3 regions of the Bradyrhizobium amphicarpaeae genome follow, and region 1 is predicted to be linked to each of the others. Evidence: predicted binding sites of a transcription regulator. Region 1 holds the regulator's gene; each other region holds the start of a gene.
What was found. Region 1 encodes PhoB, which activates phosphate uptake and scavenging genes when phosphate is short. Its sites were predicted from a motif close to TGTCATNNANCTGTCAT; they were not measured.
Positions count from the first base shown of each region.

Region 1 (3,274 bases):
CTCTTGCGCGGGAGTCACGCCATATTGTAGCGTTTGAATTGTCAGATACGACATCTCGTGCAGTGGTTCTGATCTCAAGAGTCCTCATGTACCGGCGTAAACGTTCGGGCGTCAGTCGCGCCCGGCGAGCCTTAAGGGATTCTGGCGGCACGGGTTTTTCGAGGCTTAGCAATCGCCGCATGGGCGCCAGGACGGCAGCCGCGCGACGAGGGAAAGGGTGCAATGACGGTTTTGACCTGGTCCGATGATCGCGTCGAGCAGCTGAAAAAGCTCTGGGAGGCCGGACTTTCGGCCAGCCAGATCGCAGCTGAGCTCGGCAATGTGACCCGCAATGCCGTGATCGGCAAAGTGCACCGGCTCGGTCTGTCCGGCCGCGCCAAGAGCCCGTCCTCGGCAGCGCCCCGGCCGCGCAAGGCGCGCCCCGCCCAGCACATGATGCGGGTGACCCGCCCCGTCGCGCGCGGCAACACCGCGCTGGCCCAGGCCTTCGAGGTCGAGGTGGAGGCCGAGCCGGTCACCTACGACAACGTGGTGCCGATGAGCCAGCGGCTGTCGCTGCTGGAGCTGAACGAGGCGACCTGCCACTGGCCGGTCGGCGATCCCTCCAGCCCGGACTTCTTCTTCTGCGGTGGCAAGGCGCTGTCCGGCCTGCCCTATTGCGCCCAGCATTCGCGCGTGGCGTATCAGCCGGCGGCGGACCGGCGCCGTGCGGCACCGAAGCCGGGACCGCGGTAGGATTATCAGCACGCTTTTTGGTCGTCGCGCGAAGGCGGCTCACCACATCGGATGTCGTCCCTGCCAACGCAGGGACCCATAATCCCGGACGCTGATATTGCGCGGGACGATCACTCCTGAATTTTCGACAAACCACACCCTGTGGCTATGGGTCCCTGCATTCGCAGGGACGACACTGAGGGTGTGGCGGCAGTCCGCCAAACCCAACGCACGCAGCCCCTACGCCTGCTCCGCCTTGGCGAAGCGATCGTCCAGCGCGTAGCCGGCGCCACGGACGGTGCGGATCGGGTCCTGCTCGCGGCCGAGATTGAGCAGCTTGCGCAGGCGGCCGATATGGACGTCGACGGTGCGCTCGTCGATGTAGATGTCGCGGCCCCAGACGCTGTCGAGCAGCTGCTCGCGCGAGAACACGCGGCCGGGATGCTCCAGGAAGAATTCCAGCAGGCGATATTCGGTCGGGCCGAGATCGATCGGCCGGCCCGAGCGCGCCACGCGGCGCTTGTCGCGGTCGAGCTCGATGTCGCCATAGGCCAGCACGGTCGCGAGCCGCTCGGGGCTGGCGCGCCGCAGCAGGCCCTTCACGCGCGCCAACAGCTCCGGCACCGAGAACGGCTTGACGATGTAGTCGTCGGCGCCGGTCGCAAGGCCCCGCACCCGCTCGCTCTCCTCGCCGCGCGCGGTGAGCATGATGATCGGCAGCTGCTTGGTCTCGGGCCGGGTGCGCAGGCGCCGGCACAGCTCGATGCCCGACAGGCCCGGCAGCATCCAGTCGAGCACGATCAAATCGGGGATGTGCTCCTTGAGGCGGGTGTCGGCGTCGTCGCCGCGCATGACCGTCTCGACGTCATAGCCGTCGCCTTCGAGGTTGTAGCGAAGCAGCTCGGTGAGAGCTTCCTCGTCCTCAACCACCATAATGCGTGCGCCCATGGTGTCGTCGCTCCTTAAAGTCTTCAGGTATTCGGGATCGTCGTGGCGAAGGTGGTCATGTCGCCCTTCGGCCGCTTGTCGGTGATCGCCTGGCCCTCGATCATGTAGAACACGGTCTCGGCGATGTTGGTGGCGTGGTCGCCGATCCGCTCGATGTTCTTGGCGCAGAACATGAGGTGGATGCAGAACGAGATGTTGCGCGGATCCTCCATCATGTAGGTGAGGAGCTCGCGGAACAGCGAGGTGCAGATCGCGTCGACCTCCTCGTCGCCCTTCCACACCGCCATCGCCGCCGGCAGATCGTGCGCGGCATAGGCGTCCAGCACCGACTTGACCTGCTGCTGCACGAGGTCGGTCATGTGCTCGAGGCCGCGGAACAGTTTGAGCGGATGGAAGTCGGTCTCGAGCGCGGCCACGCGCTTGCCCATGTTCTTGGCGAGGTCGCCGATCCGCTCGAGGTCGGTCGCGACGCGCATCGCGCCGACGATCTCGCGCAAATCCACCGCCATCGGCTGGCGGCGGGCGATGGTGAGCACGGCGCGTTCCTCGATGCGCTTCTGCAGCGCGTCGAGATCGGCGTCGATGGCGACGACGCGCTGGCCGAGCGCGACGTCGCGGCGGATCAGCGCATCGACCGAATCGACGATCATGCGCTCGGCGATGCCGCCCATCTCGGCGACCAGGCGCGTGAGCTCCTGGAGGTCGGTGTCGAAGGCCTTTGCGGTATGTTCGGTACCCATGTTCCGTCTCCTCAGCCGAACCGGCCGGTGATGTAGTCCTGCGTGCGCCGGTCGGTCGGCGACGTGAATATCTTGCTGGTGTCGTCGAACTCGATCAGCTCGCCGAGATACATGAAGGCGGTCTTGTCGGAGACGCGCGCGGCCTGCTGCATGTTGTGGGTGACGATCGCGATCGTGTAGTTCTCGGACAGTTCCTGGATCAGCTCCTCGACCTTGGCGGTCGAGATCGGGTCGAGCGCCGAGCAGGGTTCGTCGAACAGGATCACCTCGGGGCGCACCGCGACGGTGCGGGCAATGCACAGGCGCTGCTGCTGGCCGCCCGAGAGCGACAGGCCGGAGGCGTTGAGCTTGTCCTTGACCTCGTTCCACAGCGCGCCGCCGCGCAGCGCCTTCTCGACGCGGTCGTCCATCTCGGACTTCGAGATCTTCTCGTAGAGGCGGATGCCGAAAGCGATGTTCTCGTAGATCGTCATCGGGAACGGCGTCGGCTTCTGGAACACCATGCCGACCCGGGCGCGCAGCAGATTGAGGTCGAGCTTGGGGTCGAGGATGTTGGTCTGGTCCAGCATCAGCTGGCCGGTGGCGCGCTGGCCCGGATAGAGGTCGTACATCCGGTTGAAGATGCGCAGCAGGGTGGACTTGCCGCAGCCCGACGGGCCGATGAACGCCGTGACGCGGTTGGCGCCGAGCGTCAGGTTGATGTTCTTCAGCGCGTGGTGCTCGCCGTAATAGAAGTTGAGGTTGCGCACCGTCACCTTGGCGGGCGCCTCGGGCAGCACCGGCGCCTGCGGCAGGCCGCCGGACGCGCTCATCGATACGGAAAGATCACTCATTTTGCGGTCCTCTCGGCGCCAAGGATGCGCGCGCCAATG
Region 1 covers NZ_CP029426.2:6,735,114-6,738,387, forward strand. The annotation lists gene CIT40_RS31635 (GcrA family cell cycle regulator) at 223-735, shown strand; gene phoB (phosphate regulon transcriptional regulator PhoB) at 955-1,662, opposite strand; gene phoU (phosphate signaling complex protein PhoU) at 1,686-2,402, opposite strand; gene pstB (phosphate ABC transporter ATP-binding protein PstB) at 2,414-3,235, opposite strand; gene pstA (phosphate ABC transporter permease PstA) at 3,232-3,274, opposite strand, start outside.

Region 2 (3,274 bases), 160 kb from region 1:
CGATCGAGCCGAGCGGCACGGCGAAGCCGACGTCCTCCGCCAAGAATTCCACCTCGACCTCGCCGAAGCGGATCTCGCCGGCGAAAGGATGGTTGCGGCCATAGCCCCGCTGGGTGGAATAGCCCATCGCCAGCAGGAAGCCCTCGTCGCCGCGCGCGAGGTTTTGCAGCCGCAAATCGCGATCCGCCGGAAAATTCAGCGGCTCGCGGGTGAGATCGCCGACGCTGGCGCCGTCCTCGGCCTGGGGCGAGGATTCGATCAAGCCATCGCGGCCCAGAATGTCGGTCACCCGCGGCGTCGGCGCCGTCGACGCCTCAGCCATTGCCGGCGCCTCCGGCACAGATCCTTGCGCGAGCGCGGGATCGAGCAGGCGATGGGTGTAGTCGAAGGTCGGCCCGAGGATCTGGCCGCCCGGAATGTCCTTGAAGGTCGAGGACACCCGCCGCTGCACCCGCATCGCACCGGTGTCGACTGGCTCGCTCGCACCGAAACGGGGCAAGGTGGCGCGGAAGGCACGAACCAAAAAGATCGCCTCGATCAGGTCGCCGCGCGCCTGCTTGATCGCCAGCGCCGCGAGCTCGCGGTCATAGAGCGATCCCTCGCTCATGACGCGGTCCACCGCGAGCCCGAGCTGCTCCGAAATCTGGTCGAGCGTGACCTCCGGAACGCTTTGGTCGCCGCGCCGCTTGTCTGCGAGCAGGCGATGGGCGTTCTCGATGGCGCGCTCGCCGCCTTTGACTGCGACATACATGCTTCAGCTTCCCTTGCTCACGATGCGCGTGGTGCGAGGGATCGCGACCAATGCGTCATCGGCGACCAGCACCACATCGATGCCGCGCGGAAACAGCGCCTCGTTGACATGCAGGCGCTCGAACAGATCGAACGGCTTGACCGACGCGTTGAGCATCGCGACGCCGTCGATGCCGGGGCCGCGCAGCTCGAAACTGCGGCCCGCGTCGAGGCTGTCGACCTGGAGGATCAATGTGGTGGACCGGTCCGGATATTCGCTGGTGCCGAGCGCGAAGCGTTCGAGCGGCGGCAGCGCACCGCCGTCGCTGATCAGCGCAAAACTCGCAATCGAGGAATCCTGCACCACCGGCGCGCCGGTGTGGAATTTCAGCCATTTCACCACGTCCGGCCTCTCCGCCATCCGCGCGTCGAGCCAGATCGGCGTGTCGTGGTCGAACAGCGTCAGTGCGATCGCGGCGGCGCCGCGCATCATCCTGTCGGGCGTCCCCGCCCCCGGCACGATGCGCTGGACCGAGCCCGGCCGCGCCATCGCATCCATCACCGAGCGAAAGGTCGATTGCGCCGACAGCACCTTGTCGACGAAACCCGGCGGCAGTTCCGCAATCGTGGTCATGATCTCAGCCCTCACCGCGCACCATGGTGTAGAAATCAACCTTCGTCGCGGCGGTCTCCGCCGCCGCCTGCTTGCGGCCAGTCATAAGCTGCTCACGCAACGGGGCGATAACGTCCCGCTCCACCGCCGCGCCAAAATCCCGGGACTGCACCAGGGCGTCGCACAGCGCGATCAGCCGCGCCTTCTCGCCGTCGCGCCCGAGCGTATAGCCGAACCCGACCTCGCCGCTCGCCAGCCGCACCGCGGCGCGCGACACCGTGGCTTCGCCGAGATTGAACGGCGAACCGTCGCCGCCGACCCGGCCGCGCAGCATCACGAGGCCGTTTTCGGGCGCGCGCAGATCCTGATGGGCCGGCAGGACGAAGTCGCGGAGGCGGGCGGCGATCTCGCCCGCCTCCGCGTGCGCCAGCACGGCCATTGCGGCCTGGCGCTGGGCTTGCTGGTTGTTGTGCTGGGTCACCTGATCCACCGAACTTTCCGACCGAACTTGCCGCATCGAAGTTGTCTATGATAATAGACAACTTCATACGGGAGCGCCATGACTGTTTCGTGACAAAGCTGTGATTTCTGGAGTAGGTTGCCGCGACATGAGCATGCAGGACACCGCCTCCTCGGGCGTCGCGCTATGGCGCCTCGTTGCCGACGGCATCGAGCGCGGCATCGCCGACGGCCGTTTCGCGGCCGGCGACAAATTGCCGGGCGAGATGGAGATCGCCGAAACCTACCGCGTCAACCGCCACACCGTGCGGCGCGCGCTGGCAGCCCTTGCCGAGCGCGGCCTGGTGCGCGCCGAGCGCGGCAGCGGAACCTATGTCGAGGCGCAGAAGCTCGCCTACCCCTTGCGCTCGCGCACCCGCTTCTCCGAGATCGTCGGCGCCGGCGGCCGCGAGCCGCGCGGGCAGTTGATCGAGGCAACCGACGATGTCGCGACCCGCGAGCTGGCGCGCGAACTGGGCTTGAAGACCGGCGCGCCGCTGGTGCGGATCGAGGCGATCCGCCTCGCCGATCGTACGCCGATCTGCGTCTCCACCACCTGGCTGTCGGCGGAATTGTTTCCAGGCGCTGGCGCGGTGTTCGCGGCGACGCGCTCGATGACGAAGCTGCTGGAACATTACGGCGTGCGCGACTATCGCCGCGGCGCGACCCGAATCACCGCCGGCATCGTCGACGCCACCGACGCCGCCCGGCTCGATCTGGCGCTGGGGCGGCCGATCCTGGTGGTCGATGCGACCGACCACGATCTCGACGGCAAGCCGCTGATGACCAAGCACTCGCGGTTCGCAGCGGAGCGGGTGGAATTTTTGGTGGAGTCGTAGGTTCTTCCCCTCTCCCCTTCTAGGCGAGACTCGTAGGGTGGGCAAAGCGAAGCGTGCCCACGACTTTGACCGTGTCGGAAAAAATTCGTGGGCACGGCGCTAACGCGCCTTTGCCCACCCTACGGCAGTACCGACTAGGCCACCGCCCTGCGCCCGATAATCGCGAACCGCAGCTTGCCCGAGATGAAGTCAATCGCGGCGACCGCGACCAGGATCATCAGGATCAGGAACGACACTTTCTGCCATTCCAGCACGCGGATCTGCTCGGCGAGCTGGAGGCCAATGCCGCCGGCGCCGACGATGCCGATGATGGTGGCCGAGCGCGTGTTGGATTCGATGAAATAGAGCACCTGGCCCGCGATCACCGGCAACACCTGCGGCATCAGGCCGAAGCGGATCTCGTGCAGCGCGCTGCCGCCTGAAGCACGGATGCCTTCGACCTGCTTCTGGTCGGCCCCCTCGATCGCCTCCGAGAACAGCTTGCCGAAGGCGCCGAAATCCGACACCGCGATGGCGAGCACGCCGGCGAACGGGCCAAGCCCGACGACGTTGATCCACACCAGCGCCCAGATCAGCGTATCGACGCCGCGGATCG
Region 2 covers NZ_CP029426.2:6,579,672-6,582,945, forward strand. The annotation lists gene CIT40_RS30880 (carbon-phosphorus lyase complex subunit) at 1-751, opposite strand, end outside; gene phnH (phosphonate C-P lyase system protein PhnH) at 755-1,363, opposite strand; gene phnG (phosphonate C-P lyase system protein PhnG) at 1,368-1,832, opposite strand; gene phnF (phosphonate metabolism transcriptional regulator PhnF) at 1,951-2,679, shown strand; gene phnE (phosphonate ABC transporter, permease protein PhnE) at 2,814-3,274, opposite strand, start outside.
Region 2: phnF (phosphonate metabolism transcriptional regulator PhnF) is a predicted target of PhoB. The motif match lies at 1,902-1,918, and genes of this name have one in related genera.

Region 3 (3,274 bases), 3.5 Mb from region 1:
GAAGCTGGTTACTTGACGAAGAGCTTGACCGCCCACCAGGTCAGCGCCGCCACGATGGCCGAGGCCGGCATCGTGATCACCCAGGCGTAGACGATCGAGCTGGCGACGTTCCAACGGACCGCCGAGAGACGACGAGCGGCGCCGACGCCGACGATGGCGCCGGTGATGGTGTGCGTGGTGGAGACGGGAACCCCGAGATAGGTCGCCATGAACAAGGTCGCGGCCCCGCCGGTCTCGGCGCAAAAGCCCTGCATCGGGGTCAGTTTGGTGATGCGCAGGCCCATGGTGCGGACGATGCGCCAGCCCCCCATCAGCGTGCCCATCGCCATCGCCGCCTGGCAGGACAGCACCACCCAGAATGGTACGAAGAATTCGCCGCCGAGATGGCCCTGCGAATAGAGCAGCACCGCGATGATGCCCATGGTCTTCTGCGCATCATTGCCGCCATGACCGAGCGAATAGAGCGAGGCGGAGGCGAATTGCAGGATGCGGAAGGCGCGATCGACCGCAAAGGGTGTGGAGCGCACCGAGGCCCAGGACACGATCGCAACCAACACCATCGCGAGCAGGAAGCCGACGAGCGGCGACAGCACGATTGCGATCACGGTCTTGGACAATCCGCTCCAGACCGCCGCGGAGAGCCCGGCTTTCGCCACACCCGCACCGAACAGCCCGCCGATCAACGCGTGGGACGAGGAAGACGGGATGCCAAGCGCCCAGGTGACGAGGTTCCAGACGATGGCACCAACCAGGGCGGCGAAGATCACCTGGGCATCGACGATCGCGGGATCGATGATGCCGGTGCCAATGGTCTGGGCGACGTGGAGGCCGAACACCATGAAGGCGACGAAATTGAAGAACGCGGCCCAGAACACGGCGTATTGCGGCCGCAGCACGCGGGTCGAGACGATGGTCGCGATCGAATTGGCGGCGTCGTGCAGGCCGTTCAGGAAGTCGAACAACAGCGCGACGGCGATCAAGCCGACCAGGACGGGAAGACCCAACGCGGCATCCACAGCGGCCTGTCCTAAACTTGCTCGATGACGATGCTGTTGATCTCGTTCGCGACGTCGTCGAAGCGATCCGCCACCTTTTCGAGGTGGTCGTAAATCTCGACGCCGACGATGAAGTCCATCGCATTGCCGTCGCGGTGCTTGAGAAACAGCTCCTTCAGGCCGATGTCGTGGAGATCGTCGACGCGGCCCTCGAGCTTGCCCAGTTCCTCCGTGATCGCGGTCAGCATGGCGACGTTCGGGCCGATCGACTGCATCAGCGGCAGCGCGCGGCCGACCAGATTGGCGCATTCGATCAGAAGCCCGCCGATCTCGCGCATCGGCGGCTCGAAGGTGCGAACCTCGAACAGCATCACCGCCTTGGCCGTCTGCTGCATCTGGTCGATGGCGTCGTCCATCGACGTGATCAGGTTCTTGATGTCGCCACGGTCGAACGGGGTGATGAAGGTGCGGCGCACCGCCGTCAGCACCTCTCGGGTGATGTTGTCGGCATCATTCTCGAACTGGTTGACGCGCTGGCAATAGACCGGCGTCTCCTCGCCTCCGTTCAGCATGCCCTGGAGCGCGATGGAGCCCTGGATCACCGTCTGGGCATGCCGGTCGAACAGGTCGAAGAACCGCTCTTCCTTGGGCAGGAAAGCACGAAACCATCGCATCATGGGGGTAGGCTACCGGTTGGAAATGGCCCGGCCCTGTGGGACCGTCATGAAACTGTCATAGACCATTTTCGATCCGCGCGCGTGTCATCTCACGCCCGCGGAGCCGGATCATCCACCGCTTTCAGATGGCCGGGAAACCGTTCTTGAATCAACCAGTTAGAGCGATCGCCGGAAGTAATGCGCGATTTCGCCGATGACGCCGCGGCGGAACGTGAGCACGCAGATCACGAAGATCGAGCCCTGGATCACCGTCACCCACTGGCCGAAGCCCGCGAGATATTGCTGCATGGCGATGATCGCGAAGGCACCGACCACGGGGCCGAAGATGGTTCCGAGGCCGCCGACCAGCGTCATCAGCACGACCTCGCCCGACATCGACCAATGCACGTCGGTGAGCGAGGCGTTCTGCGCCACGAACACCTTCAGCGCACCGGCAAAACCGGCCAGCGTCCCTGACAGCACGAAGGCCAGGAACTTGTACTGGTCGGTCCGGTAGCCGAGCGAAATCGCGCGCGGCTCGTTCTCGCGGATCGCCTTCAGCACCTCGCCGAACGGCGAATTGATGATGCGGAAGATCAGCAGGAAGCCGGCGAGGAACCCGACCAGCACGACGTAATAGAGCACCGTGGGCTTGGACAGATCGAAGACGCCGAACATGTGTCCCTGCGGGATGCCCTGGATGCCGTCCTCACCGTGAGTGAATGGAGCCTGGAGGTAGATGAAGTACAGCAGCTGCGACAGCGCCAGCGTGATCATCGAGAAATAGATGCCCTGACGGCGGATCGAGATGTAGCCGGTGATCAGCGAGAGCACGAAAGCCGCGGCGATGCCGACGAGGATGCCGAGCTCGGGCGGCAACGCCCACACTTTCAGCGCATGCGCGCAGCAATAGCCCGCGGTTCCCAGGAACATCGCGTGCCCGAACGACAACAGGCCGCCATAGCCGATCAGCAGATTGAAGGCGCAGGCGAGCAGCGCAAAGCACAGCGCCTGCATCACGAAGAACGGGTAGACGCCCGTGAATGGCACCGACGCCAGCAGCAGCGCCATCAGTACGAAAGCGATCATCTCGTCGCGCATCGCGCGAGGGGTCACCGGCAGCGTGTCGTCCGTCAGGGTTGTCATATCAGGCTGCCCTTCCCGTCAATCCCGTTGGCTTCACCAAGAGCACCAGCACCATCAGCACGAACACGACGGTGTTGGAGGCCTCGGGGTAGAAGTACTTGGTCAGTCCCTCGATCACCCCCAGCGCGAAGCCGGTGATGATGGAGCCCATGATCGATCCCATGCCGCCGATCACGACCACCGCGAACACCACGATGATGAGGTCGGCGCCCATCAGCGGCCGCACCTGGTTGATCGGCGCCGAGAGCACGCCCGCGAGCGCGGCAAGGCCGACGCCAAGGCCGTAAGTGAGCGTGATCATGCGCGGCACGTTGACGCCGAAAGCGCGGACCAGCGTCGGATTTTCAGTGGCGGCGCGCAGGTAAGCACCGAGCCGCGTCTTCTCGATCAGGAACCAGGTCGCGATGCACACCACCAGCGAGAAGATGACGACCCAGCCGCGGTAGACGGGCAGGAACATGAAGCCGAGATTCATGC
Region 3 covers NZ_CP029426.2:3,188,838-3,192,111, reverse strand. The annotation lists gene sugE (quaternary ammonium compound efflux SMR transporter SugE) at 1-16, shown strand, start outside; gene CIT40_RS14640 (inorganic phosphate transporter) at 9-1,016, opposite strand; gene CIT40_RS14635 (DUF47 domain-containing protein) at 1,028-1,672, opposite strand; gene CIT40_RS14630 (branched-chain amino acid ABC transporter permease) at 1,829-2,797, opposite strand; gene CIT40_RS14625 (branched-chain amino acid ABC transporter permease) at 2,799-3,274, opposite strand, start outside.
Region 3: CIT40_RS14635 (DUF47 domain-containing protein) is a predicted target of PhoB. The motif match lies at 1,715-1,731, and genes of this name have one in related genera.